4 regions of the Bradyrhizobium sp. 14AA genome follow, and region 1 is predicted to be linked to each of the others. Evidence: predicted binding sites of a transcription regulator. Region 1 holds the regulator's gene; each other region holds the start of a gene.

Region 1 (6,989 bases):
ACCGCCCTATGTGCAGACCGAACTCACCGGCGCCGGGCAGGCCAGCGACGCGCGTGCCATGCCGCTTGCTGCCTACGTCGCGGAGGTCATGCAATTGCTGAAGCTGCGGGTCCATCCTCGCGACGAAGTGCTGGTCGAGCGCGATCGCGCCCGTCGCTGGGCCGAGCGCGACGGCCGTTACGAGGCCATCTTTGCCGCCATGAATCCGAGCTGACACGGCATCCCAAAACGAATTCGCCCGGGAGCGGTGATCCGCTCCCGGGCGATCGATGTCGAAGAAGTCGTAAGCCTCAGTTCGGCACGGCCGCCTTCGGCGCAGGCTTGGCGGCGACCGCATTCGCGGTGACGCCGTGCAGGAAGTCGTAGGCGGCGTGCAGGGCCTTGTCGTCCTCCTCTTTCGGCGGGACGTAGGATTGCGAGCCGGTCTGCTCGGTGCCGTCAGCGGCCGACAGATGGCCGCGCATCTGGGACTCCGCCATGGTGTCCATCCGGCCCTTCAGCTCCGCCGGCACGTCCTGAAGGATCTCGATGTCGGGCGCGATGCCCTGGGCCTGGATCGAGCGGCCCGACGGCGTGTAGTAACGCGCCGTGGTCAGCGCCAGCGCGCCATTGCCGGCGCCGAGCGGAATGATGGTCTGCACCGAGCCCTTGCCGAACGAGCGCGTGCCGATGATCGTGGCACGCTTGTGGTCATGCAGCGCGCCGGCCACGATCTCCGAGGCCGAGGCTGAGCCGCCATTGACGAGGACGACCAGCGGCTTGCCCTTGGTCAGGTCGCCGCCATGCGCGGTGAAGCGCTGCGTCTCCTCCGGATTGCGGCCACGGGTCGAGACGACCTCGCCGCGCTGCAGGAAGGCGCTCGACACCGATACGGCCTGGTCGAGCAGTCCGCCCGGATTGTTGCGCAGGTCCATCACATAGCCGACGAGCTTCTCCGGCGGGACGTCCTTGGAGATCGAGGCGATCGCCTTCTTCAGGCCGTCGGTGGTCTGCTCGTTGAACGAGGTGACGCGGATGTAGCCGATATCGCCGTTCTCGACATGGAAGCGCACCGGGCGCACATGGATGATCTCGCGCGTGATCGCGACATCGAGCGGGGCGTCGGCGCCCTCGCGCACGATGGTGAGCTTGGTCTTGGTGTCGACAGGACCCTTCATCTTGTTGACGGCCTGCTCGAGCGTCATGCCCTGCACGGCCTCGCCGTCGATCTTGCTGATGAGGTCGCCGGACATGATGCCGGCCTTCGAGGCCGGCGTGTCGTCGATCGGCGAGACGACCTTGACGAGGCCCTCCTCCATCGTGACCTCGATGCCGAGCCCGCCGAACTCGCCGGAGGTGGTCTCCTGCATCTCGGTCCAGGCCTTGTCGTTCATGTAGCGCGAGTGCGGATCGAGCGAGGTCACCATGCCGGCGATCGCGCCTTCGATCAGCTTGGCGTTGTCGGGCTTCTCGACATAGCTGCCCTTCACCCGCTCGAACACTTCACCGAACAGGTTGAGCTGGGAATAGGCATCGCCCGCGCCCGCTGCCGCCCGTGCCGCCCATACGCCGCCGTGCGGGCTGGCTACCAGAAGGGTCAGACATGCGCCGGTGAGCGCGCCCAGGGGGAACAGCAGGGTTTTCCGCATGGATAGGTTGGCCTTTTTGCTTGGGCTGGGAGGCGCCATGCAAATGGCGATCCAGCCCGTTTCTCACAATACCATTCTGGTTTCTTCAAGGCCGGCCTGCCTGGCCGGCGGGGACACCGCAAAAAACCCCTTCGTCCGGGCCTAAACTTTTGGCAACGTTCCGAAACCGTTTCGCGCAAGGCGGGAATCGGTCGGCCGGCCCACGCCTCGCAGCTATGCGAATTTAGGATGGTTTTGCAGGGCTGAACGGGTTAGGCGATGAGACAAGGCTTCAAATTCTCGGGAGGATAACAATGAACGAAGCGCCCCGCATCTGGCCGGAAAGGAACGTCGAACTCGGCGCCAGCAACGAGCCGTTCCAGAATCTGCACGAATTCATCCGGAAAGCGCGCGCCAACCTCAACCAGAATGCCTGGGACTACATCGTCGGCGCCGCCGAGACCGAAACCACGATGCGCCGCAACCGCATGGCTCTGGACGAGATCGCCTTCCGTCCGCGCGTGCTGCGCGACGTGAGCAAGGTCGATGGTTCGGTCGAGCAGTTCGGGCGCAGAATGCGCCTGCCCGTGGTGCTCGCCCCCGTCGGCGCGCTCGAGATATTCGATCCCGATGGCGCGGCGAGCGTTGCGCGCGCCGCCGGCACGTTCGGCGCGGCACACATGCTGAGCTCGGTGTCGGAGCCCGGCCTCGAGAAGACCGCCGAGGCGGCCCCCGACGCGCTACGGCTCTACCAGCTTTATGTCCGCGGCGACGATGCCTTCGTCGCCGATGTCGTCAGCCGCGCCGAGAAGAACGCCTACGCCGCCTTCTGCCTGACCGTCGACACCGCCCATTACAGCCGCCGCGAACGTGACATCGCCAAGCGCTATGTGCGCGAGAGCCGCGTGCGCGCCACCGGCGGCGATTTCCAGAAGGGTCTGGAGTGGCGGACGGTGAAGATGATCAAGGACAAGTTTCGGACTCCGCTGATCCTCAAAGGCATCGCCACCGCCGAGGACGCGCAGATCGCGATCGATCATGGCGTCGAGTGGATCTACGTCTCCAACCACGGCGGCCGCCAGCTCGATCATGGCCGCGGCGCCATGCACGTGCTTCCCGAAATCGTCGAGGCCGTGAAGGGCCGCGCCAAGATCATGGTCGACGGCGGCATCTGTCGCGGCACCGACATCGTCAAGGCGGTCGCTGCGGGCGCCGACCTCGTCGGCATCGGCCGGCTGCAATGCTGGGCGCTGGCGGCGGCCGGCGAAGCCGGCGTGACGCGGATGCTGGAGCTGCTGGAGGACGAGGTGCTACGCTGCCTTGGCCTGTTGGGCGCCACCTCGTTCGCCGAGGTCAACAAGTCCTGCCTGCACCCGGCGACCGCGACGAATGCACCGAGTGTCTTCAGCGCGTTCCCGCTGTTCGACCACGAGCCTTACCGATACTGATTTGCGGATACCGAAGTGAAAAGGACGCAATGACCTCGCTCTCTCCCGGCAGCGCGGATGCGCTTCTGTTCGATCTCGGACGCGTGGTGCTCGACATCGACTTCTCCAAGGCGGTCGCCTGCTGGGCGGGACATGCCGGCTGCGCGCCCGAATCCATCGTCGCGCGCTACGTGCGGGACAGCGAGGCCTACCGGCTGCATGAGGTCGGCAAGATCAGCGATGCGGACTATTTCGCCTCGCTACGTGCTTCGCTCGGCATCGGCATTTCGGATGCGCAGTTCCTGGAGGGCTGGAACGCGATCTTCGCCGGCGAGATGCCCGACATCGCCGAGCTGCTGCCGCGTGCGGCGAAGCAGATGCCGCTCTACGCCTTCTCCAACACCAACCGGCCGCATATCGACTATTTCTCGAAGGAATATGCTGACCTGCTCGGCCATTTCCGCGAGCTGTATTTGTCGTCCAGCATCGGTCTTCGCAAACCGGATTCGGAGGCATTCGACCACGTCGTCGCCGCGATCGGCCTGCCGGCGAGGCGCATCGTGTTCTTCGACGACCTCGCCGAGAATGTCGAAGGCGCGCGGGCACGCGGCCTGATCGCGGTGCATGTGACGTCTCCGCGTGACGTCGCCAACGCATTGAGGGCATTGGGCATCTGACGACATCCCGTCATCGCGAAAGCGGCTCGGTTCCCGGAGCTAATTTTGCGGAACATGAGGAACCGGCCGCCTTTGTGCATTTTTGTACGGAGTTCCGGGAACAGAATCGTCCCTTCCGGACTCTAGAGTCCGTTGGGACTTCTACGGACGGACGCAGCATCGTGTTGGGCAAGACCTATCTCACCAAACAGGCCTCTCTTCTTCTCGAATTCGCCAGGACAACTTCGGATTCGGACCTTTCGGCCAAGCTTGTGAGCAAGGCCGCCGACCTGAAATCCCAGGCCGATCCGATGCCCGACAGGGATCAAGGCCCCAAAGCGCCCGACGTCACGCTGGACATCAGTCCGGACGGACAGACCGGGAGTTGACCGATGCTGGCCGTGGCGCTCGTCATTGTCGTCCTTGCCATGGCCACCCTCCTACCGATCTGCCTCGTTCTCTGGATCATGCCGCGCCGGGTCTGATCCCGCCTCCAGGATCGTATGGAAGCAGCGTGATGAACGCCGTGCTCTGCTGTTTTGCTTCCGCATTCGCGCTCGGCTAGAAGACTGACGGAACATTCGCCCGAACGTGCCGAGGAGTTTTCGCCCGTGGCCCTGATGCCGGTTTCCGACGCGCTTGCCGCGGTGCTGGCGGGTGCAGAGCCGCTGCCTGAAGAGATGGTTTCCCTCGACAAGGCCCACCACCGCGTGCTCGCGCGCGACGTCGCGTCACGGCGCACGCAACCGCCGGAAGCGATGTCGGCGATGGACGGCTACGCCCTGCGCGCGGTCGATGCGGCGAGGATCGATTCCCACCTGATGGTCATCGGCGAGGTCGCAGCCGGCCGTCCGTTTGCGGGATCGGTCGGCGCCGGCGAAGCCGTGCGGATCTTCACCGGCGGCGTGGTTCCCGACGGCGCGGACGCCGTCGTGATCCAGGAGGACACGATTGCGGACGGCAAGCACGTCACGATCAAGGAAGCCGCGATCGCGGGACGGCACATCCGTGCCGCCGGCGTCGACTTCCGCGAGGGCGACGTGCTGCTGCGCAAGGGGACCCGGCTGACCGAGCGCGATCTCGCGCTCGCCGCAGGCATGAATCATCCGCAACTCGCCGTCTGCCGCCGTCCGAAGGTCGCGATTCTCGCCACCGGGGACGAGCTGGTGATGCCGGGCACCACGCCCGGGCACGGCCAGATCGTCTATTCCAACGGCTACGCCCTGCACGCGCTTGCCCGCAGCGAGGGGGCCGAGACCATCGACCTCGGTGTTGCCGCCGATACGCTGGAGGCCACCACCGCCGGCATTCGCCGCGCCCGCGAGAGCGGCGCCGACATCCTGGTCACGACCGGCGGTGCGTCGGTCGGCGACCACGATCTGGTCCAGCAGGCGCTCCGGGACGAAGGCATCTCGATGGCGTTCTGGAAAATCGCGATGCGGCCCGGCAAGCCGATGATGCATGGGCGGCTCGGGGCGATGGGTGTGATCGGCCTGCCCGGCAATCCCGTGTCATCCTATGTGTGCGCCTTCCTGTTCATGGTGCCGCTGATTCGTGCGCTGTCGGGCCGCTCCGTGATTCACCATCGCCGCGAGCGCGCCGTGCTGGGCCGCGACGTGGGCGCCAACGACGTGCGCGAGGACTATCTGCGCGCGCGCCTGGAGCTGCGCGACGACGGCACGCTCGTCGTCATTCCCGTCAATCATCAGGACTCATCGCTGCTTGCGAATCTCGCTGCGGCACAGGTACTTCTCGTGCGCGCACCGTTCGAGCCGAAGGCCGAAGCAGGCAGCCCTTGCGAGGTGCTGCGGCTGCCAGTGTGAACTGCGCGGCCACACGCGTTCCGCGAACTTTGCTTTGTTCACGGTAAATTAAGCAGTTGCGGAACACATATCGAACATATAGTGTCCGTTCATGATTTGTTTCGAGCATGTAGCGGCTTGCCGCTCCACTTCAGCGTCTCGGAATCGAACGACATCAACCGGGGGATTTTGGTCGAGATGTTAACGCGCAAACAATACGAGCTTCTGCGGTTCATCAGCGAGCGTCTGAAGGAAAGCGGCGTGCCGCCCTCCTTCGACGAGATGAAGGATGCGCTCGACCTGCGCTCGAAGTCAGGCATCCATCGCCTGATCACCGCGCTCGAGGAGCGCGGCTTCATCCGGCGCCTGCCCAACCGCGCCCGCGCCATTGAAGTCATCAAGCTGCCCGAGCTGCAGGCGGCCGCCGGCAGTCGCCGCGGTTTCACGCCGAGCGTCATCGAAGGCAATCTCGGCAAGGTGCGCACGACCTCCAGCCCGTCCGCCGACGAGGGCGAGCGCCCCGTCGCGGTGCCGGTGATGGGCCGCATCGCGGCCGGCACGCCGATCGAGGCGTTGCAGACCCGCAGCCACACCATCAGCGTACCGCCCGACATGCTCGGCTCGGGCGAGCACTACGCGCTCGAAGTGCGCGGCGATTCCATGGTGGAGGCCGGCATCCTCGACGGCGACATGGCGCTGATCCAGCGCAACGAGAGCGCCGACACCGGCGACATCGTCGTGGCGCTGATCGACGACGAAGAGGCGACGCTGAAGCGCTTCCGCCGCCGCGGCGCCTCGATCGCGCTGGAGCCCGCCAACGCCGCCTATGAGGTCCGCATCCTGCCGCCCAACCGGGTCAAGATCCAGGGCAAGCTGATCGGGCTTTACCGGAAGTACTGAGCCTATCCCCCGGTCGTTCGAACGCTAGTGGAGCGGATCATTGTCCGCTCCGGCTGGATAGTCTTTCTGGTTCTGCACAGATTATCCGGCCCCTCCTCCGGCGCTACATCCTCGGCACACCGCAACCAGGCAGCATTGCTTCGCGGCCTCTGGAAGTTCGAGGAGACACCCATGCGCCAGATCATCTTGGGCACGGTCGCAGCGGCGCTGATCGCAGCATCAGCGTCGCAAGCCGTTGCCGCCCCATCGCGTCACCATGTCCGCAAGCAGACGGCGGTGAGCGAGCAATTCCGCAACGCCCGCAATGCGGCCCCCCAGTCACCGCAACCGAGCTGGCAATCCTCGGGCTGGTCCGCACCGGCAGGTCGATGACAGGCGCCTCCGGAATGCACGGAAGCGGGCTTTGTTCCTATTGGATTCGGGAAAGATAATGTGATCGCGTGCTGCGGACACCAGCCGCAGATTCGCCCACAACCAAGCAGAACGTTACGTGCTTCCACTCTGATAGAGGCCTGCGCCTCCGAAAGAGGTGCGGGTCGCTGTCTCTGCAAGAGGAGCACCCGATGTGTGACTACAGCCTGCACGCCGTCGCGACGC
Region 2 (6,989 bases), on a different contig from region 1:
GCGTCCCGCATCGCACGGCCCGCGAGACGGCTGCCGTCCCAGCAGATGCCGATCCGGTTCGCCCTGAAGGCCCCACGGAAGGTGTACGGCAGGAACAGCACCGGGCCGCCCGCCTGAAACAGGATCTCGCCGGGTACATCGTTGTCGAATGAGCCTTGCGCCGGATCGGGCTGGAGCATGATGCTGAGGTCGTGCAGTCGCGCCATCTCGCCGAGAAAACCGACTGCATCCGCCGGGATCGCGCCGAGCGGGTGGCAGGCGTGGGAGATGCCGGCGTTCACCGCTTCGCTTGTGAACACCGCGAGCGCGGCCTCGGCCCGCTCCATTGCGCGCTCGCGTTCCAGCTCGAACACGGCCGCTACGGCCGCGCCGCCATCCATGACGTAGGCTGCGCCGGTCGTGACATAGCCGACCGCGACCGCGTCGAGGTGGGCGTTGAGGTACGCCGCGAGCGAGACCGAACCGTCGATCACGGGGCGCATCGGGCGCTCGGTCGGGATGTGGACGAGAATGTCTTTGTACATGACGCGCCTCCGATGGACAGGATCCGGTGGCCGCAGTTTTTCACCGCCCGCACGGGGCGCGTTGAGCTGCATCAAATGTACGATTTTCCAGCGGCGCCGGGCGGCGGATTCTTTGCCAACATTTAATCGCGTGGACGGGACGCCGTAAGGTGGCAACGACCATGTTGGGGGCAAGGCGACATCTCCTCAACATGGATATTTCGACATGAACGATCGCGTCAATTCCGACACCGCGGCCCGCAAGATCTTGAGGCCGCGCCGGCTCGCGCTGCTCGGCACCGTGGCCGCGCTTGGCATGGCGGTGCTGGCGACCGCTCCCGGCTCTTCCCCGTTCAGCGCGATCTCCTTCATCGCGCCGGCACAGGCTGCGGAAAGCGCCGCGACCCCACCGGGCTTCGGCGATCTCGTGGCCAGGGTCAAACCCGCCGTCATCTCGGTGCGGGTCAAAATCGACCAGGACAACGACAAGAGCGCGATGCTGCAGCAGAACCGGATGGATTCCGATGAGGACTCCCCGTTCGACCAGTTCTCGCGGCAGTTCGGCTTCCGCGGCCCGGGCATGAACGGCATGCCGCGCCAGCGCCACCAGACGATCACGGGCGAAGGCTCCGGCTTCTTCATCTCGGCCGACGGCTATGCCGTGACGAACAACCACGTCGTCGACCACGCTGCGTCGGTGCAGGTGACCATGGACGACGGCACGGTCTACACCGCGAAGGTCGTCGGCACCGATCCGAAGACCGATCTCGCTCTGATCAAGGTCGACGGCAAGAAGGATTTTCCGTTCGTCAAATTCTCCGACCAGAAGCCGCGCATCGGCGACTGGGTGGTCGCGGTCGGCAATCCCTTCGGCCTCGGCGGCACCGTGACAGCCGGCATCGTCTCGGCCAGCGGCCGTGACATCGGCAACGGCCCCTATGACGACTTCATCCAGATCGACGCGCCCATCAACAAGGGCAATTCCGGCGGTCCCGCCTTCGACATGAACGGCAACGTAATCGGCGTGAACACCGCGATCTTCTCCCCCTCGGGCGGCTCGGTCGGCATCGGCTTCGACATTCCGGCCTCGACGGCCAAGCTCGTCGTGGCGCAGCTGAAGGACAAGGGCGCGGTCACCCGCGGCTGGCTTGGCGTGCAGGTGCAGCCGGTGACATCGGATATCGCCGACAGCCTCGGCCTGAAGGAAGCGCGCGGCGCGATCGTCGACAACCCGCAGGACGGTAGCCCGGCGGCGAAGGCCGGCATCGAGGCGGGCGACGTCATCACCGCCGTCAACGGCACCGCGATCAAGGATTCCCGCGATCTCGCCCGCACCATCGCCACCTTGGCGCCGGGCACGTCCGTGAAGCTCGACGTCTTCCACAAGGGTGGCAGCAAGACGGTGACGCTCGCGCTCGGCGAGCTGCCGAACGAGCAGCAGGCCAAGGGAGACGGCAAGTCCGACGAGGGCAAGGCGCAGCCGGATGCCGGCACGCCGCGGCTCGGGCTCAGCCTGGCTCCGGCCGGCGACGTCCAGGGCGCCGGCCAGAAGGGCGTCGTCGTCACCGAAGTCGATCCGCAAGGGCCGGCGGCGCAGCGCGGCATCCAGACCGGTGACGTCATCCTCAATGTCGGCGGCAAGGCCGTCGCCAATGTCGGTGACGTCCGCTCGGAGCTGGCGCAGGCCAAATCGTCGGGCAAGCGCAGCGTGCTGTTGCAGGTCAAGAGCGCGGAGGCGACGAGGTTCGTCGCGGTGCCACTCGCGTAAGTCGAGCGCCGATCGACGCAAGTCCAAAAAGGCGGCCCTCGGGCCGCCTTTCCTGTTCGCACTCAGGAGTCCCGCGAACCTGCCGATAACATTCTCGTTAACGGCAGGAACGATGACCCGGTTCGTCCGAAAAAGCCGTGTTCGGTCATCACAGTTCCGGAGTCGCACATGCGGCGGCAAGGAAGCCGCCACGGCGACGGGTTGCAAGCGTGGAACTCCGAACCGTCCGGCGCTTCGGCCGGCGGTTCGCATTTGATCGGTGCCGACATGGATCGATTGAAGCTCTCGCTGTGGCGTGTGCTGCTGGTGGCGCCATTGGTGCTTTGGGGCGGTAACGCCCTCGGGCGTGACGACGGCCGCTACGCCGACTCACCGCTGAAGCCCTGGTTCGATAGCTTGCGCAGTCACCTCGGTCCGTGCTGCTCGGATGCGGATGGTTTTGCCGTCGCCGATCCCGATTGGGAATCGCACAACGGACATTATCGCGTACGCCTCGATGGGGAATGGGTCGAAGTGCCGGATGAAGCCGTCATCACCGAGCCGAACCGGGCCGGCCGCACCATGGTGTGGCCGGTGAAGACCGCGTTCGGGGTTTCGATCCGCTGCTTCATGCCGGGCAGCATGATCTGACGGAGATCAGCGCGACCGTTTGGAGGATTTGCGCTTCGACGATGTCTTCGACGACTTCTTCTTGGCGCTCTTTTTGGCGCTCTTCCGCTTCGAGGCCTTCTTCGGGACCTTCTTGCCCTTCTTGCGGGCCTTCGACAGTCCGATCGCGATCGCCTGCTTGCGGCTCTTCACGCGTCCGCCACGGCCTTTGCGGCCGCTCTTGGCCGTGCCCTTCTTGTAGCGCCGCATCTCGCTTTCGACATCGCTGCCGGAGCTGCGCGAGTAGCGGCGTTTCTTTGCCTTGCGTGCCATGCATGTTCTCCCTTGGCCGAGGAGAACCATCCGACACAGCCATGGTTCCGAGAGCGCGCGCCACGTTCCGGACGCGCAAGGCAGCCTAGAATGAGTTCGCCAGCTCGATCTCGTCTTCCAGCACCCGAATGCGCCGCGCCGCCTCGGTGAAGGAAAGGTCCCGCGCATATTGCGTGGGCTGATACGCCTCTTCGCTCAGCCGTTTCAGCCTGAGGCCCTGCGCCCTTGTCATCTGCTCGCTCAGGAAAACCCTGGCGTCATATTTACCCTGAACCTGCATCTCACCTCTCCGTCCCGAAATCTGGCTTGACTATATGTTCTTATTTTGTTCTAACAAGCCATGGACAACAGAATTAATGAAATTCGACGTAAAATCAGCGCCTTGAGGCTGGAAATGGCCGATATCGAGGCGTCGGTGCGCGACCTCGTCGATCGCGATCGCGACTGCACGGAAAAGGCCCTGGCGCAGATGGACCTGCGCCGGAAGATCAACCTGCTGATCGGCGAATGGCGGCCGGTGGCGGCGACGTCCTGCCTGATGTCCGCCATCGGGCGCGCCTTCGCCTCGTGAAGAACGTCGGCAATCCCGAGCGCGCGATCGCGCGCCGCTGAGTCCTTTGGGAGTGTGCCGTGGAGGAAGACCCGAACACGTACCGGATTCTAAAACTGCGCGCCGAGATTCTCGAACTCGGCTCCGCCATCCGGCAGTTGCAGCGCGAGGGACTCGACGACGCTGCGGCCCAGCTCCTGATCGCACGCAAGCGCGCACGGCTCGATCATCTCGTGAAGACAAATCCGGCAGGCGGTCATCCTGACATCACGGACGGCCATCGCAGCTGAAGCGTGCGCGCGATGCGAACGATGATGTCGAATATCTCAAGTAAAGAGCCCCGCCATGGCGGGGCCCTGCAGAATTTCGGCGAGCGCCTACTTGGTGTTGCTCATGCCGCTCTTGTTCGTCATGGTGCCGCCCTGATCGGAGCCGGGGCCAGAACCGCCCTGGCCGGAAGGATCCGCGCCCTTGGTGGACTTGGTGTTGGCACCCGTGGTCTGCGATGACGTCGACATCGAGGACCCATGCTTGGCCTTGTGCGACTTGGCCTGCGCGGCGAACGGCGCGGCGGCAAGGCCGGTTGCCAACATCACGGCGAGAGCGAGCTTGGTTGTCTTCATGCGGGGAACTCCCTGAGTTAAATTGACGCAGGCAGCCAACCGTCATTGGCCGCAGGAGTTCCCAACAAAGCGGGCTCCCGCGCTTCGCGCACGCTTCAAGATTGCTTGTCCTCTGCGAGAATGAACACGACGCCCGTGAGCGTTGCGCCGATTGCGAACGTCGTGACCAGCGTCAGGGCAAAGACGACAACAGCCTGGCTTCCGCCGTGATTCAGCAGGTTGGCGACGGCCGGATTGGAGAGAATGAGCGCGAGACTGAAAGCGAGGCCGAGCGCCGCGCCCATCAGCGCATGCGTCAGTAACTTGATGAGGCCGCTGGGAGAGATCAGGTCGGACGATTTTTTCGTGCGCATGGGAACTGCATCCCGATCTTGCATACAAACGCGCGCGATATCCTCTGGTTCCAGGCGGGTGAAGGAATTGTCATCGTCCGCTTCATCCGACGTTCATGCCGGGCTTGCGAGGATGAAGGCCATCAACACGGGAACATTCGACATGGGTAAGGTAGTCTTTCTTTACCGCTCGCTGGCCTACCGCAACGCCGCCGCAGACATCCTGCGTAAGGCGCGCAAGCTGCCGCGCGGGGCAGAGCGAAGCGCGGCCCGGCGCTATGCGAAAGCGCTGCGCGATCTCGCCCAAACGGAGGCTTGGCTCGAAGGACGCGTCGCTCGCGAGCCGCGAACGGAGCAGCGCATGGCGAGCGCGGCGTCCGGCTAGAGCTTTTTTCCGCTCCCATCGAATCGGAAGCTCTGGATTCTTGCTGTGACGTGTCTTCTTGACGCGAACCGGCCGCCACTTCGCTGCAAAATGCTCTAACCGGATGCGCGTTGCAATTCGGCGGAGCTGGCGGCCTCGAATTTGCCGGGTGCCGCCGTCGCCGCAGTCTTGCGCGTCAACGGCACCTCCAGGCGGCACAACAGGCCTTCGGCTCGCCAATCGAATTGCGCCTGGCCGCCGAGCTGGGACTCGACGCTCGCGAGCAGGCTCCGCGTACCGAAGCCGCGAGATTTCGGCGTTCTCACGAGCGGACCGCCGGACTCCTCCCAGATCAGGGTGAGGTGGTCGTCCTCGACCTGCCAGCTGATCATCAGCCGCCCCGATCGCGTCGAAAGCGCGCCATACTTGGCCGAGTTGGTGAAAAGCTCATGCAGCGCCAGCGCCAGCGTCTGGGCGGTCGTCGGCAGCAGCTGAACTTCGGGACCCGCCAGCCTGATCTGGCCGCCGAGCGAATAGGGCGCGAGCTCCTCGTCGATCAGCTTCGAGAGCTCGGCGCCCTGCCAGCTCGACAGCGAGAGGATCGTGTGCACGCGCGCCAGTGCATTGATGCGCCCCTCGACGGCGTTGACATAGGCCTTGACCTCGTCCGCGCGGGTCAGCCGCACGATCGATTGCGCCAGCGCCAGCGCATTCTTGGCGCGATGGTCGACTTCCCGCGCCAATAGGTTTTGCCGTTCCTCCGCGCGCTTGCGTTCGGTGATGTCGACGGTGACGCCGCTCACGCGCACCACGCGGCCGCTGTCGTCCACGGTTGCGGCCGCCGTGCCGACGCACCAGCGCACCTCGCCGTCGGGCCGCACGATGCGGAATTCCGTCTCATAAGCACGCGTGCCCTTGTTGAACTCGGCGATCGCCTTGCGCAACTGATCGACGTCATCCGCATGCAGCAGCGCCTGAACGCTCGCCGGAGTGACCTCGAAGCTCTCCGGGGTGACGCCGAAGATGCGATACTGTCCCTCGTCCCACATCCAGTCGCCGCTGATCCAGTCCCAGTCCCAGGATCCCATCTTGCCGGCCGCAATCGCCATGCTGCGCCGCTGTTCGCTCTCGCGCAGCTTGGCGGTGGAGTTCTCCAGTTCCGCCGTGCGGGCGCGGACGCGGTCCTCGAGTTCCTGATTCAGCCGTTCGAGCTCGCGGGTCTTGCGGTAGAGCTCGGAAAACACCTTGATCTTGGCGCGCAGCACCTCCGGCACGACCGGCACCGGCACGTAGTCGACCGCACCCATCTCGTAGCCGCGCAGCCGGTCGATGTCGCTGACCTGAATGGCCGAGATGAAGATCATCGCGGTCTTCTGGAAGCGCGGATGCTCGCGGATCATCGCTGCGAGCTCGAAGCCGTCGAGCTCCGGCATGCAGACGTCGACCAGGATCACCGCAATCTCGGTCTTGAGCAGAACCTCCAGCGCCTCGCGGCCCGAAGAGGCAACCACGAGGTTCTCGCCGAGATCCTTCAATATCACCTCATAGGCGAGCAGCTTGGCCGGCTGGTCGTCGACGAGCAGGATGTTGACCTTTTCGTGGTCCATTCGCGGATCCAACTCAGCGGTGCAGCCACATGCGGATCGCAAGCAGCAATTGATCGGTGTTGACGGGTTTGGCGAGGTAATCGGACGCGCCGGCTTCGAGGCATTTTTCCCGGTCGCCCTTCATCGCCTTGGCGGTCAGCGCGATGATCGGAAGGCGGGCGAAGGCCGGGTTTTCGCGAATGACACCGATGGTCTGATAGCCATCCATCTGCGGCATCATGATGTCCATCAGCACGATCGCGATTTCCGGATTGGATCCGACCAGCGTCACCGCTTCGCGACCGGTCGTGGCCGTCAGCACCTTCATGCCGCGTCGCTCCA
Region 3 (6,989 bases), on a different contig from region 1:
CAGATCGGCCCGAGCACCGCCTGCGCGGTCATCGTCAAGCGCGTCGACGAGCGCACGCGGTCCAAGACGAGCATCAACGAGCTGCTGCGGGATTAATCGGCGCACACTGCCTCTCCATCGTCGTCCCGGCCTAGTGCGCAATTGCGCACTATGGGACGACACCGAGGGCCCATCGAACCCTCCTTCCCTCCATCGCGACCAATCTTCGGGCGGCTCCTCCCGCCCGGAGCCCTTGGCATGGACTGGACCTGGTACCTCTTCCGCTTCGACGGCCGCATCAACCGCGCTCTGCTGTGGCAGGCGCTGCTGATCGTCGCACTGCTGGCGGGCTTGCTGGAGATCGCAGGTCAAGTCATCGGGATCGTCGCAGGGACGAGGTCCACCCTGAAGCTCGGCATCGAGATCGATTTCGACTTCGGTCTCGACGACCTCTTCAAGCTGGTCGATCCCCGCGCCTCCCACGCGCTGGCATCCGCCGATCTCGCGGCCGCGATCCTCAGGGCATGCGGCATGGCGCTGTTCTTCTGGATCTATCTCGCGACGGCGATCAAGCGGCTGCACGATCGCGACAGGAGCGGCTGGTGGATCGTTCCGTTCTTCTTCATGCCCGGCCTGTTCAGCCAGTTCGCCGACCTGCTGCCCAAATCAAGCTGGATATTTTCGTTCAACCTGGCCGCCTCGCTGCTGTGGCTGTGGGGCCTCGTCGAAATGTTCTGCCGGCCCGGCACCTCGGGCCACAACCGGTTCGGCCCCGATCCGCTCGCCGAGGTCGAGGACGGCTCGGCATCGGCCTCGGGCCCAGCGAAGAGCTGGGACCAGAGCCGCGAGATCGAAATTGTCCCGCCCAGTGCTAGCCCACCCGGCGGCATGCATGTTAAGCGGGGCTCATGACCGATGCCCTCTCCATTGCCCGCGATCTCATCCGCTGCCCCTCGGTAACTCCGGCCGACGCCGGTGCACTCGGGGTGCTTGAACAGGCCCTCAACGCAGCAGGCTTCACCTGCCACCGCGTGACGTTTTCCGAGCCCGGCACGGCCGACGTCGAGAATCTCTATGCGCGGATCGGCAGCGAAGGCCCGCACATCACCTTCGCCGGCCATACCGACGTGGTGCCGCCCGGCGACGAGAGCGCCTGGAGCGTTGGCGCATTCTCCGGCGAAGTGAAGGACGGCTTTCTGCACGGCCGCGGCGCGGTCGACATGAAGGGCGGCATCGCCTGCTCGGTCGCCGCGGTGCTGGAGCATCTCGCCGCGAACGGCGGCAGGCCGCGCGCGGATGGAAAGGGCTCGATCTCGTTCCTGATCACCGGTGACGAGGAAGACGTCTCGATCAACGGCACGATCAAGCTGTTGAAGTGGGCCGCCGAGCGCGGCGAAAAATTCGACCATTGCGTGCTCGGCGAGCCCTCCAATGTCGAGACGCTCGGCGACACCATCAAGGTCGGCCGCCGCGGCTCGCAATCCGGGACGCTCTATGTCGACGGCGTGCAGGGCCACGTCGCCTATCCGCATCGTGCGGCGAATCCGGTGCCTGATATTTCGCGGCTGATCGTCGCGATCTCCGACGAGCCGCTCGATCATGGCAGCGCGCAATTCCAGGCCTCTAATCTCGAATTCACCTCGGTCGACGTCGGCAACAAGGCCAACAACGTCATCCCCGGCGAGGCGCGCGCCAAGTTCAACATCCGCTACAACGACAACCACACCCAGGCGAGCCTGCGCGAGCTGGTCGAGACGCGCCTCGCAAAGGCCTGCGGCAACCGCATCAAGGCCCGCATCGTCTGGGAGCCCTCGAACTCCAACGTGTTCGTGACCAAGCCCGGCCCGTTCACCGATCTCGCGGTCTCCGCGATCGAGGAGGTGACGGGGCGCAAGCCGGAGCTGTCGACCTCAGGCGGCACCTCGGACGCGCGTTTCATCTCGAGCTATTGCCCGGTGATCGAGTTCGGCCTGGTCGGCCAGACCATGCACCAGGTCGACGAGCGCGTGCCGGTGGTGGACCTGCAGAAGCTGACGCAGGTGTATCGCGGGATACTGACGCGGTATTTTGGGTAGGGCGCGCGGCGGCCACAAACACCGCTGTCATCGTCCGCCTTCGCGCTTGCGCACTGGGGCGGACGATGCAGTATTCCACCAGCGCCGGTGATTGATCCGAGAAGCCGCGGCGTACTGGATGCCCCGCCTTCGCGGGGCATGACACCGACGGTGGGCTGAGAGCGCTCGATTTCTGCGCTCGCCCCCTCAATAATCCACCTTCATCAGATACAGCCCCTCCGGCGGCGCGACGATGCCGCAGGCCGCGCGGTTGCGCGCCGCGAGCGCCGCGGACAGATCGTCCGCGGTCCAGCGGCCTTCGCCGACCCAGACCAGCGAGCCCACCATCGAGCGGACCTGGCTGTGCAGGAACGAGCGCGCCGAGGTGAGGATCGTGATCTCGCGGCCACAGCGCTCTACGTCGAGCTGGTCGAGCGTCTTCTCCGGCGACTTGGCCTGGCACTCGGTGTCGCGAAAGGTCGTGAAATCGTGCTTGCCGAGCAGGCGTTGCGCCGCCGCATGCATCGCATCGGCGTCGAGCTTGCGCGGCACGCGCCAGGCGTGGCCGACGTCGAGCGCGAGATTGGCGCGGGTGTTGATCACGCGGTAGCGATAGTGGCGTTTGACGGCCGAGAAGCGTGCTTCGAAGGTATCCGGGACGATCTCCGCCTCCAGCACCGCGATCGGATGCGGGCGCAGATGGGCGTTGAGGCCGTCGCGAAAGCGGCCCGGCGGAAACTGCTTCTCGATATCGACATGCGCGACCTGGCCGCGCGCGTGCACGCCGGCATCGGTGCGGCCGGCGCCGTGCACGCGCAAATCCGCGCCGGTCATCGCCTTAACGGCCGCTTCCAGCGCGCCCTGCACCGAGGGCAGCGTGTCCTGCACCTGCCAGCCGAAGAACGGCGCGCCGTCATATTCGATGGTGAGCTTGTAGCGGGGCATCGCAATCCGGGTGGTGTCATCGCCCGGCTTGACCGGGCGATCCAGTACTCCGAGACATCTCTATTCAGCCGAGAAGTCTCGGCGTACTGGATACCCCGCCTTCGCGGGGTATGACAGTGTCAGTTGAAGTGGGCGCCTGCTTTGAGGGGCACACCGCGCAGAAAATCCGCGGCCTGCATCCGGCCCTTGCCCTCGCGCTGAAGCTCGACGATGCGGATCGCGCCCTCGCCGCAGGCGATGGTGAGCTGATCGTCGATCACCTCGCCGGGTGCGCCCGCCCCCTTCGCCAGCTCGCAGCGCAGGATCTTTACGCGCGCATTCTCGGTGACGCCCGCAAGCTCCGCCCATGCGCCGGGGAACGGCGACAGGCCGTGGATGTGGCGCAGCACAGCGCGCGCGGGCCTCGTCCAGTCGATTCGCGCCTCGGCCTTGTCGATCTTGGCGGCATAGGTGACGCCGTCCTCGCTCTGCTTTTTCAGCTGGAGGCCATCGCGGGCGAGCGCGGCCATCGCACGCACCATCAGGTCGGCGCCGAGACGGGAGAGCCGATCGTGCAGGTCGACCGCGGTCATGTTGTCGGTGATCGCCAGACGCTCGGCCATCGCGACGTCGCCGGTATCGAGGCCGACATCCATCTTCATCACCATCACGCCGCTCTCGGCATCGCCTTCCATGATGGCGCGGTTGATGGGCGCGGCGCCGCGCCAGCGCGGCAGCAGCGAAGCGTGCAGATTGTAGCAGCCGAGCTTCGGCGCATCGAGGATCGCCTGCGGCAGGATCATGCCATAGGCAACGACGACGGCCGCATCGGCGTCGAAGGCGCTGAACTCTTCCAGCGCCTCCGGCGTCTTCAATGTCTTCGGCGTCAGCACGGGAATGCCGAGTTTTCGCGCGGCCTCTTCAACCGGCGTCGGCTGCAATTGCAAACCGCGCCGCCCACCGGGCTTCGGCGCGCGGGTATAGACGGCCACGATCTCGTGGCCGTGCGCGACCAGCTCGAGCAGCGTCGGCACGGAGAAATCGGGCGTGCCCATGAAGATGAGGCGGAGGGGCATCAACAGAACTCGCTGCGTTCCCTCCCCCTTGTGGGGGAGGGCTAGGGAGGGGGGTGCCACACGACGCGCTCTCTCGATATGAGCGCGGATTGGGTTCTTCGCCCCGGTTAGACCACCTTCTGGGCTACCCCTCTCCCCCGCCCTCCCCCACAAGGGGGGAGGGCGCGCAGGGAGCGTGCGGCAACGCCAGTCGATTACAACTTATTCCGCGCGCTTGGCGGCTTTCTCGAACTTCTTCATCACGCGGTCGCGCTTGAGCTTCGACAGATAGTCGACGAACAGGACGCCGTTGAGATGGTCGATCTCGTGCTGGATGCAGGTGGCGTAGAGGCCTTCGGCGTCCTCCTCGTGCACCTTGCCGTCGAGATCGGTGTAGCGCACGCGCACCTTCGCGGGACGTTCGACCTCCTCGTAATATTCGGGGATCGACAGGCAGCCTTCCTCGTAGACCGAGAGTTCCTCCGATGAGGCGAGGATCTCGGGGTTGATGAAGACGCGCGGCAACGGCGTGGTCTCGCCGTTCTCGTCGCGCTTGGCGAGGTCCATGGTGATCAGCCGCAGCGGTTGCGCGACCTGGATCGCAGCCAGGCCAATGCCGGGCGCGTCGTACATGGTCTCGAACATGTCGTCGGCAAGCTTGCGGATCTCCGGCGTGACCTTCTCGATCGGCTTGGAGACCAGACGCAGCTGCTTGTCGGGCAGGATGATGATTTCTCTGAGGGCCATGGCCGCGATTTAAGCCCCAGGCCGGATGCGGTCAATCCGGCGAGGAACCCCGTTAACCCTTCGCTAACCATAAAACTTCATCTTTCGTTAACCATAAAAATTAGGGGGCCGTTAACCGTCGGCGTTCCCTCTTCGTTCGCGCATCCTCGCGAATCGGCTAGAAGGACTGCCATGAACGAGATTATTTTCCTGGCTGGCGACTGGCCGGTGCGCACCATCGATGCGCTGATCGGCTTCGGCGTCCTGGTCCTCATCTTGCTGGCGGTGATTGCCGTCGTGGTCGCGCGATCCGGGCGGCACGGCGCGGAACTCGCCATGGCGCACGCGATCCGGGCCGACGAGCTGGAGGAGCGCCTGAGCGAGGTGCTGCGCGCCCAGAGCGAATCCTCAGGGAGGGTCGACGCCATGACCCAGGCGCTGGCCGGCCGCCAGGCCGAGATGGCGCGCGCGGTCAACGAGCGGCTGGATTCGGTGACCCATCGCGTCGGCCAGTCCATGGAACACACGACCCGCAACACCATGGAGAGCCTGCGCGCGCTGCATGAGCGGCTCGGCATCATCGACAGCGCCCACAAGAACCTCACCGACCTCACCACGCAGGTGACGACCTTGCGCGACGTGCTCGCCAACAAGCAGTCGCGTGGCGCCTTCGGCCAGGCGCGGATGGAGGCGATCGTCCAGGATGGCTTGCCGAAGGGGGCTTACGAATTCCAGTTCACGCTCTCGACGGGAAAGCGGCCGGACTGCGTCGTGTTCCTGCCCGACCAGCGCCCGCTCTGCATCGACGCGAAGTTTCCCCTGGAGGCGATGACCGCACTGCACGACGCCCGCACCGACGAGGAGCGGCGCATCGCCACGCAGCGGCTGCGCGGCGACGTGATGAAGCATGTCAGCGACATCGCCGAAAAATATCTCGTCGCCGGCGAAACCCAGGAGATGGCGCTGATGTTCGTGCCGTCGGAATCGGTCTACGCCGAGATCCACGATGGCTTCGACGACGTGATCCAGAAGGCCTATCGCGCCCGTGTCGTGCTGGTGTCGCCCTCGCTGCTGATGCTCGCGATCCAGGTGATGCAGCAGATCATGAAGGACGCGCGCATGCGTGACGCCGCCGACCAGATCCGCACCGAGGTGATCAAGCTCGGCGACGATTTGGGACGCCTGCGCGACCGCGTGCTGAAACTCCAGAAGCATTTTGCCGACGTGAACGAGGACGTCCGCCAGGTGCTGATCTCCGCCGACAAGATCGAGAAGCGCGCGGGGCGAATCGAGGAGCTCGATTTCAGCAAGGCCGATGCGCCCGAAGGCCCGCATCTGGTGGCGTCAGGCACGCCCGAGCTGTTTCCGAGGAAACTGCAGGCGGGAGAGTGAGATCAAGACACACCGTCATGCCCCGCGAAGGCGGGGCATCCAGTATTCCGCGGCGGTTGTGATTCAGCCGGAACGCTGGTGATTACTGGATCGTCCGCCTTCGCGGACGATGACACCGAGAGTGTCGAGGGTTCTCCCGTCTCATCAGCTACCGCAGAGTCTTTTCCCCCAGAATCTGCTAACACCTCCCCATGACAGCCCCCGACGCCACCTCCGGAACTGCCACCACCTCCGACGCTCCCGCCTCCTGGCGCGACAGCCTTGCCGTGTACCTGCAGCCGCGGGTGCTGATCGTGCTGTTCCTCGGCTTCTCCTCGGGACTGCCGCTGGCATTGTCGAGCTCGACGCTGCTGGTGTGGATGCGCGAGGCCGGGGTCGATCTCGGCACCATTGGGCTGTTTGCACTCGTCGGCACGCCCTACACCCTGAAATTTTTGTGGGCGCCGCTGGTGGATGCGCTGCATGTGCCGCTGTTCACGCGCGCGTTTGGACGGCGGCGCGGCTGGCTGCTGTTCTCGCAATTGCTGCTGATCATTGCGATCCTGCTGCTGGCGCTCACCGATCCCGCGCGCTCGCCGTTCTACGTCGCGCTCGGCGCGCTGCTGGTGGCGACGACGTCGTCGACACAGGACATCGTGGTCGATGCCTTCCGCGTCGAGAGCCTGCCGGAGAGCGAGCAGGCCGCCGGCATGGCGTCCTACGTCGCGGCCTATCGCATCGGCATGCTGGTCTCGACCGCGGGCGCACTGTTCATCGTATCCGGCTTCGAGGGCACCGGTCTTGCCCGCACGTCGGCCTGGATGTGGGGCTATGTGGTGATGGCGGCGATGGTGCTGATCGGAACCATCACGGCGCTGGC
Region 4 (6,989 bases), on a different contig from region 1:
CTGTCCTTCGGCAAGATCCTTCAGTCCCGCACGCTCTACAGCAGTAATATGCACGAACACGTCGCGGCCGCCGTCGTCAGGCTTGATGAAACCGTAACCGCGTTCGCCGTTGAAAAACTTAACCGTTCCCGTCATGGCCATCGGGAAACTCCCCCTCATTGCTCCTCCGTCGCGACGCAGACGCACGTCACGACATGACCGGGCATCACGAAGCCCGTGAGAGCTGGCCATCCTTGGGCGGACCGCAACGGTCCGGCTGGATCTTTCTTCGGCCTTCACTCCGCCGCAACCATTCGCGGAAGCGGAACGTAAAGCCAGTCACGGAAACAGCATAATACGGTTCTCCGCGGATTGACTACCGCTCCTGCATATTTTTCCCAAGAATGCCGGAGTGTTACGGCCTCGGTACCTCTAATCGGAATCTGGCAGCGCCGCCCTGGCCGAGCGGCATTTCCAGCTCGGGCAGGATGGTCTTGAGCTCGCCGTGCAGCGTGTAGGGCGGATTGACGATCAGGAGCCCGGTGGAGGTGAGGGCGGCGCCGTCGGCTTGCGGAGCGACGCTGAATTCGAGCCGCAGGCAGTTGCCCGGCGGTTTTGCTGCGGCTGCGAGCCGCGCCACCGATTGCACCAGCGCGTCCGTGGCGCGCCGGTTCTTCGCCGGATACCAGATTACGTAGATACCGGTCGGCCATTTCGCGAAGGCCGCCGAGAAGGCCTCACCGAGCTTGTCGAACTCGTTCTTTGCCTCGAACGGCGGGTCGATCAGCACGAGCCCGCGCCGCTCCTTCGGCGGCACGAAGGCCGGCAGCGCCACCCAGCCGTCGAGGTCGACCACGCGGGCCTGTTCGTCGCGGCGCAGCACGCCGATCAGCGCTTTCCGCGCCTTCGGCTCGAGTTCGCAGGCGACGAGGCGGTCCTGCGGCCTGAGCAGGCCGCGCGCGATCAGCGGCGAGCCCGGATAGGCCTTCAGCTCGCCCTTCGGATTGAAGGCGCGCACGATGTCGAGATAGGGCTTGGTCAGCGCGATGGTCTCGTTCGAGAAGCGTGCCTGCATCAGTCGCGCGATGCCGGTCAGCCACTCGCCGCCGCGCTGCGCCTCGTCGCTTTCGAGATCATAGAGGCCGGCACCGGCATGGGTGTCGATGACGCGGAACGCGCCCGGCTTGTCCTGCAAATAGGTGATGATGCGCGCCAGCACGATGTGCTTGATGACATCGGTGAAGCTGCCGGCGTGGAAGGCGTGGCGATAGTTCATGGCGAAGATCTGCTGCTCACGAGAAAGAATGCGCAGCCTCTTCTACTCGTCATGCCCGGGCTTGTCCCGCCTGCGGGGCCGAAGCTCCCTTCGGCGTGGCGAAGGCCCGGGCATCCACGTCCTTCGTGCCGCGTGGTGAAACGTGGATGACCGGGACAAGCCCGGCCATGACGACGCGACGGCCAGTTTCGCGAAACTACCCACCCCTGATCGGCGGCATCGTCACCTGGTCGCGGCGGCAGGCGCGCCGCTCGATCTCATCACAGGCGCGGAATTGCAGGTCCTTGCTGAGGCAGATGCGAACCTCGGACAGCCGCGTCCGGTTGCAGGTGACCGAGACGGCGGCATTGCTGAGCCCCGGATTGGCCTTGATGAAGGCTTCCTCCACCTCGGACGGCGCCACGGTCTTGGCCTGCGACAAATCGAGATATTCGGCCGGGATCCTGATCGCGGCGCGCGCTTTGCGGATCGTCTCGAAATAGCTGCGGTCGGCGAGGCCGGAGCAGGTGCCGTGCTTGTCCCATTCGTTGAAGATCAGGCCCGGCGCCGGCATCAGATCGAGCATCGAGGAGACGATGCTGCGGTTCAGCCGCGGCGCCGGCCGCTGGCAATATTCCGGAAAACCGTTCTCATATTGTGGCCACAGCCCATGCACCACGAAAGCATAGGGCCGCCCGCTGCACTGGATCTGCGAACGCCCGCCGCGCTCGGCCGCCTCCTCGCAGAACGAGGGCGACCACGACAGCGACAGCACATAGAAGTCGAATTCGCCGGGCGCGTTCTGCCGCTTGTCCTGGGCCTTCGCGCCGCCGGCGAGCGAGGCCAGCCCGGCGGCAAGGGCCAGCGAAATCATCAAGCGGGAGAACGAATGCAATCTGGAATGAAACATGGCAACGCCTCTCAACTAGACTGTGCAAGCAAGCCTAGCAGGCGATAAGAACATTTCAAGAACAAAATTCAGGCCGCCGCCTTGGCCGGCCCGAATCAGGGCCATCGAATCAAGGCCTACCGAATCAGGGCTTGGCGGCGCGGCAGGCCGGATTGTAGGCCCAGTTGCGGTCGAGCCCGACCACGCACCATTCGACGCCATTGCCGTAGCCGGCGAAGCCGCCATCCTCGATGATCGAGAAGTGCACCTTGCGCATCTTGCCGTCGTTGAGCATGGCCTCGCCGGTGCAATAGCGGCGCGGAATGTTGTCGGACTGCCAGGGCCGGAACGCGATCTCGCGAACGGCGGAGAAGCCGGTGATCTTCAAGGAAGAATTCCAGAACGAGCTTTCCTTCTCCCAGAACTGGGTGGCGATCGTCGGCAGCGCCCTGTCGCAATCGGCGACGGCACCGTCGTAGCGCGGCCCGCTGAGCCAGAAGTTCAGCTCGAGCGGGTTGGCGGCCCTGGCCTCACCCAGCGACAGCGCCCCGAACACGAGGCCGAGCACGGCGGCAAAGCGGAGCGATTTCAGGGAGGGGGCGCGCATGGGCAATCCGGACAGCTAAAGTCTTGCGAAGGTCGGACGGTGCCGCGAAGGCGGGGGGAGGTCAAGTGCAGCGCGGCAACACTTGGCCAGGACTTGATCACAACGTCGCGGCCGGCAGGGCTTCAGTTCTTTTCACTTCCATCCCGGCACCGTAAACTGGGGCCAGCCAATTGGAGTGACGGAAATGCGAATCATTGCGGCCGCGGGCCTTCTTGCCTTGGGTATGATGGCGAGCCAGTCGGCGCGCGCTGACATCCTTCCGGTGCCTCCGTTCAAGGGCAACGACACCGGCGGCATCATCGCCTATTCGATGGCCAACCAGGTCGATGCCCGGCAGGTCGCGGTCGATCACTGCGCGCGCTACGGCAAGGTCGTGAAGTTCCTGGCGGTGCAGGCCTATGAGGGCGGCTACATCTCGTTCTCCTGCCGCTGGGTGCCCTATGGCGCCGCCAACCAGCCGATCCGCACGCTCTACTGAGGCGCTTTCACAGCGCCGCATTTCTCAGCCGGGAGCCTCCGACATGACGCGCAAGCTTGCTTTGCTCGGCTCGACCCTTTGCCTTGTCTTGTCGGCAGGTGCGGCCTGCGCAGACGACCTGCCGGTGCGCAAGGCCGGGTTATGGGAATTGAAGATGGTCAGGACCGGCTCCCCCGCGCCCGACATGACCATGCAGCACTGCACCGACGAGACCGTCGACAAGGAGATGAGCAACAACGTCTCCCCGATGGCCAAGCAGATCTGCGCCAAGCAGGAGATCAAGAAGACCGCGACCGGCTATGTCAGCGATTCCGAGTGCAACGTCGCCGGCGTGAGCACGACCTCGCATGCGGAGATCACGGGCGACTTCAACTCGGCCTACACCGTGAAGACCACCTCGCACGCGCAAGGCCGCGCCGCGGGCGCGGCGGGTCGCGATACCGCCGTGACGCTCGAAGCCAAATGGCTCGGCGCCTGCAAGCCGGACCAGAAGCCCGGCGACATCGTGATGCCCGGCGGCTTCAAGATGAACGTGCGCGATATGGACAAGCTCAAGGCGCTGCTGCCGAAGTAGGCGGGTGTTATGATCGGCCTTGGCCAAATGGCGGACGTCAAGGCGATTGCATTCGACGTTCAGGGCACCTGCGTCGATTTCTACCAGCCCATCCTGCGTGCAGGGGCGGCGATCAACGGCGAAAAAGGGCTGGAGATCGACTGGGCTGCTTTTTCAGCAGAATGGCGTGAGCATTACCGCGCCGCCATGGACGCCGTGATCGCAGGCCGCAGGAGCTGGGTGCGGGTCGATCGCATCTACCGGGAGGCGCTGGACAAGCTCGTGGAGATACATGGTTTGTCCGATCGCCTCGATGCCGCCGAGCGTGACGAGCTGAACAATGTCTGGACGAGGATCGACGCCTGGCCGGATGCGATCGAGGGACTGACGCGTCTTCGCCGACACTATCTGACATCGACGTTGTCGAACGCAGGCATGGCCAGCGTGATCGCTCTGGTCAGGAATGCCGGCTTGCCATTCGATGCCGTGCTGACGGCGGAGCTGGCGCGGAGCTACAAACCTGCGCCGGCAGTTTATCAGCTCGCCGTCGACTATCTCGGCTGTCGACCCGATCAGATCCTGATGGTTGCCTGCCACAAGTACGATCTGAAAGCGGCGCGGGCATTCGGCATGAAGACGGCTTTCGTGCCTCGCCCATTGGAGTTCGGGCCTGACGCTGCGCCCGATATCTCGCCCGAGAGCTGGTTCGACATCTATGCGGCCGGCTTCATCGATCTTGCCGACCAGCTGCACGCCGTCTAGCAGCCATCCGAGCTACGGCGGCTACACCGGAATCCTCACGCTCGCCCTCAATCCGCCCATCGGGCTGTCGCCGAGCGTGATGTCGCCGCCATGCGAGCGGGCGATGTCGCGGGCGATCGCAAGGCCAAGGCCGGTGCCGCCTTCGTCCTGGTTGCGGGCGTTGTCCAGCCGCAGGAACGGCTTGAACACCTCTTCGCGCAAATGGGCGGGAATGCCGGGGCCGTCGTCGTCGACCGTGACGGTCAAATAACGGTGATCGCGCTGGCCGGTGATGGCGATGCTCTTGCCGTAGCGCGCCGCGTTGGTGACGAGATTGGCGAGGCAGCGCTTGAACGAGGCCGGCTTCACCGTCACCACGGGCAGGCCGTGGAAGGCGACGGTTGCGGTGTGGCCGTGGCGCTCGGCGTCGCTGCGCAGCTCCTCGAGCGCCTGCGCCATGTCGGTCGGCTGCGACTGCTCGCCGGAATCGCCGCGGGCAAAGGCGAGGTAATCCTCCAGCATCATCGACATCTCGTCGACGTCCTTGCGCATGCCTTCGAGTTCGGGACTGTCGCCGATCAGCGCCAGCTCGAGCTTGAAGCGGGTCAGGATGGTGCGCAGATCGTGGCTGACGCCGGCGAGCATCGCGGTGCGCTGCTCCATCGTGCGCTCGATGCGCGACTTCATCTCGAGGAAGGCAACCGCCGCGCGCCGCACCTCGCGTGCACCGCGCGGGCGGAAGTTCGGTGCCTCGCGGCCCTTGCCGAAGCTTTCGGCGGCGTCCGCAAGGCGCAGGATCGGCTTGATCTGGTTGCGCAGGAACAGCACCGCGACGATCAGCAGGATCGACGACGTGCCGACCATCCAGAACAGGAATATTTCCGAGTTCGAGGCGTAGGCGGCGCTGCGCTGTGCGAACACGCGCATCACGGCATCGTCGAGCTGGATGCGGATCTCGACGAGGTTGGAGCGGCCCACCGTGTCGATCCAGAACGAGCGTCCGATCTGGCGGCCGAGCTGCACCGACAGCGTCTGGTCGAGCAGCGAGAAGAACGGCTTCGGTCCCGGCGGCGGCATGTCGCCGGCGGGCAGGAAATCGACGACGAGGCCGAGGCGCTGCTGGGCGATGCGGCGGATCTGGTCGCGGTCCCGGTCCTGCGGATAGCCCTTGTAGACGTCGATCAGCGCGGCGATGTCCTGCACCACAGCGGCGGACAGGCGGCGCGTCACCGTGTTCCAGTGCCGCTCCATGAACACGAACGCGACGACGGATTGCAGCACCACCATCGGCACGATCATGATGAGGAGCGCGCGCGCATAGAGGCCGGTCGGCATCCAGCCCTTGAACGCGTTGCCCATCCAGCCATTGGCGGCGGAGACGCGCCCTGCGGCGCTTTTCAGCAGCGTCAGGCCGGTATCGATCGTGCTCATTGGTCGCGCTTCACTTGATCTATGGCGAGGCCACCAGCCGGTAGCCGATGCCGCGCACCGCCTGCAGGAACAGCGGATTGGCGGGATCGGTCTCGATCTTGCGCCTGAGGCGGTTGATCTGCACGTCGACGGCGCGCTCGTTGACGCTGCCATTGCCGGTCAGCGCGCTGCGCGGCACGGTCTCGCCCGGCGTCTCCGAGAGGATCCGCAGCATCTCGCGCTCGCGATCGGTGAGATGGATGACCTCCTCGCCCTGGCGCAATTCGCCGCGATCGAGATGGTAGACGTAGGGGCCGAAAGCGATCTTCTCCACCGCTGCGGCCTGCGGCGGCGGGGCGGCGCGCTTGAGGATGTTGTTGATGCGCAGCGCAAGCTCGCGCGGCTCGAACGGCTTTGCCACGTAATCGTCGGCGCCGATCTGCAGGCCCTCGATGCGCGCTTCCGCCTCATGACGTGCCGTCAGCATGACGATCGGCACCGAGGAGGAGGTCCGGATGAAGCGGGCGAGATCGAAGCCGGTCTCGCCGGGCATCATGACGTCCAGGATCAGCAGGTCGAAATGCAGGCCCATCAGCTTCGAGCGCGCATCGCTCGCGCTGGCGGCGGTCGAGACGCGATAGCCCTCGCTGGCGAGAAAGCGCGACAAGAGATCGCGGATGCGGCGGTCATCATCGACCAGCAGAAGATGCGGCGCGTCGTCGGCCGGGCGTGCCGGCGGGCGGGCGAGCGTGGCAGCGAGCGGCACGGTCACTCCTTGGCGTCGTGGTTGACGGAAGCGAAGATGGTCTCGAGCACCTTGTCGGGATCGTCGCGGTCGATCATCGCGCGCAGGAAGCGCTTGACGGTCTCGGAATCCTGCGGCGCCATCTCGGCGAGCGCCTTGGTGATCCGCGTGGTCTGGAGGCCGGCGAGCTTCTGCACCAGCGCCTCGCCCTTCGGCGTTGCGTAGAGCAGGCGCTGGCGGCGGTCATTGTCGCCGGTCTTCTGCACGATATAGCCCTCGTCCAGCAGCTGCTTGAGCACCCGGCCGAGCGACTGTTTTGTGATGCGCAGGAC

What was found. Region 1 encodes LexA, which represses DNA repair genes until DNA is damaged. Its sites were predicted from a motif close to TGTTCNNNNTGTGTTCNG; they were not measured.
Region 2: a site for LexA is predicted at 3,508-3,525, ahead of RAD15_RS32310 (DUF3072 domain-containing protein). Genes of this name have one in related genera too.
Region 3: a site for LexA is predicted at 4,882-4,899, ahead of RAD15_RS42065 (DNA recombination protein RmuC). Genes of this name have one in related genera too.
Region 4: a site for LexA is predicted at 2,191-2,208, ahead of RAD15_RS18500 (ribonuclease T2 family protein). Genes of this name have one in related genera too.

What each region holds. Positions count from the first base shown of each region.
Region 1 is NZ_JAVAYM010000007.1:279,199-286,187, reverse strand. It holds gene RAD15_RS16095 (SDR family oxidoreductase) at 1-214, shown strand, start outside; gene RAD15_RS16090 (S41 family peptidase) at 291-1,628, opposite strand; gene RAD15_RS16085 (alpha-hydroxy acid oxidase) at 1,922-3,055, shown strand; gene RAD15_RS16080 (HAD family hydrolase) at 3,085-3,711, shown strand; gene RAD15_RS16075 (hypothetical protein) at 3,873-4,079, shown strand; gene RAD15_RS16070 (molybdopterin molybdotransferase MoeA) at 4,302-5,513, shown strand; gene lexA (transcriptional repressor LexA) at 5,691-6,392, shown strand; gene RAD15_RS16060 (hypothetical protein) at 6,564-6,764, shown strand; gene RAD15_RS16055 (hypothetical protein) at 6,956-6,989, shown strand, end outside.
Region 2 is NZ_JAVAYM010000022.1:150,187-157,175, reverse strand. It holds gene RAD15_RS32330 (universal stress protein) at 1-524, opposite strand, end outside; gene RAD15_RS32325 (Do family serine endopeptidase) at 730-2,271, shown strand; gene RAD15_RS32320 (hypothetical protein) at 2,539-2,901, shown strand; gene RAD15_RS32315 (DUF6496 domain-containing protein) at 2,908-3,192, opposite strand; gene RAD15_RS32310 (DUF3072 domain-containing protein) at 3,278-3,472, opposite strand; partial or broken gene RAD15_RS32305 (hypothetical protein) at 3,587-3,804, shown strand; gene RAD15_RS32300 (hypothetical protein) at 3,823-4,032, shown strand; gene RAD15_RS32295 (hypothetical protein) at 4,120-4,365, opposite strand; gene RAD15_RS32290 (hypothetical protein) at 4,461-4,718, opposite strand; gene RAD15_RS32285 (hypothetical protein) at 4,831-5,082, shown strand; gene RAD15_RS32280 (HWE histidine kinase domain-containing protein) at 5,178-6,668, opposite strand; gene RAD15_RS32275 (HAMP domain-containing protein) at 6,682-6,989, opposite strand, start outside.
Region 3 is NZ_JAVAYM010000049.1:4,077-11,065, forward strand. It holds gene dapD (2,3,4,5-tetrahydropyridine-2,6-dicarboxylate N-succinyltransferase) at 1-96, shown strand, start outside; gene RAD15_RS42040 (DUF805 domain-containing protein) at 238-891, shown strand; gene dapE (succinyl-diaminopimelate desuccinylase) at 888-2,054, shown strand; gene truA (tRNA pseudouridine(38-40) synthase TruA) at 2,241-2,978, opposite strand; gene fmt (methionyl-tRNA formyltransferase) at 3,098-4,033, opposite strand; gene def (peptide deformylase) at 4,235-4,759, opposite strand; gene RAD15_RS42065 (DNA recombination protein RmuC) at 4,931-6,130, shown strand; gene RAD15_RS42070 (AmpG family muropeptide MFS transporter) at 6,322-6,989, shown strand, end outside.
Region 4 is NZ_JAVAYM010000009.1:171,764-178,752, forward strand. It holds gene RAD15_RS18490 (cold-shock protein) at 1-141, opposite strand, end outside; gene RAD15_RS18495 (23S rRNA (adenine(2030)-N(6))-methyltransferase RlmJ) at 395-1,255, opposite strand; gene RAD15_RS18500 (ribonuclease T2 family protein) at 1,452-2,144, opposite strand; gene RAD15_RS18505 (hypothetical protein) at 2,269-2,730, opposite strand; gene RAD15_RS18510 (hypothetical protein) at 2,915-3,208, shown strand; gene RAD15_RS18515 (DUF3617 domain-containing protein) at 3,252-3,782, shown strand; gene RAD15_RS18520 (haloacid dehalogenase type II) at 3,792-4,523, shown strand; gene RAD15_RS18525 (ATP-binding protein) at 4,545-5,933, opposite strand; gene RAD15_RS18530 (response regulator) at 5,953-6,684, opposite strand; gene RAD15_RS18535 (MarR family winged helix-turn-helix transcriptional regulator) at 6,681-6,989, opposite strand, start outside.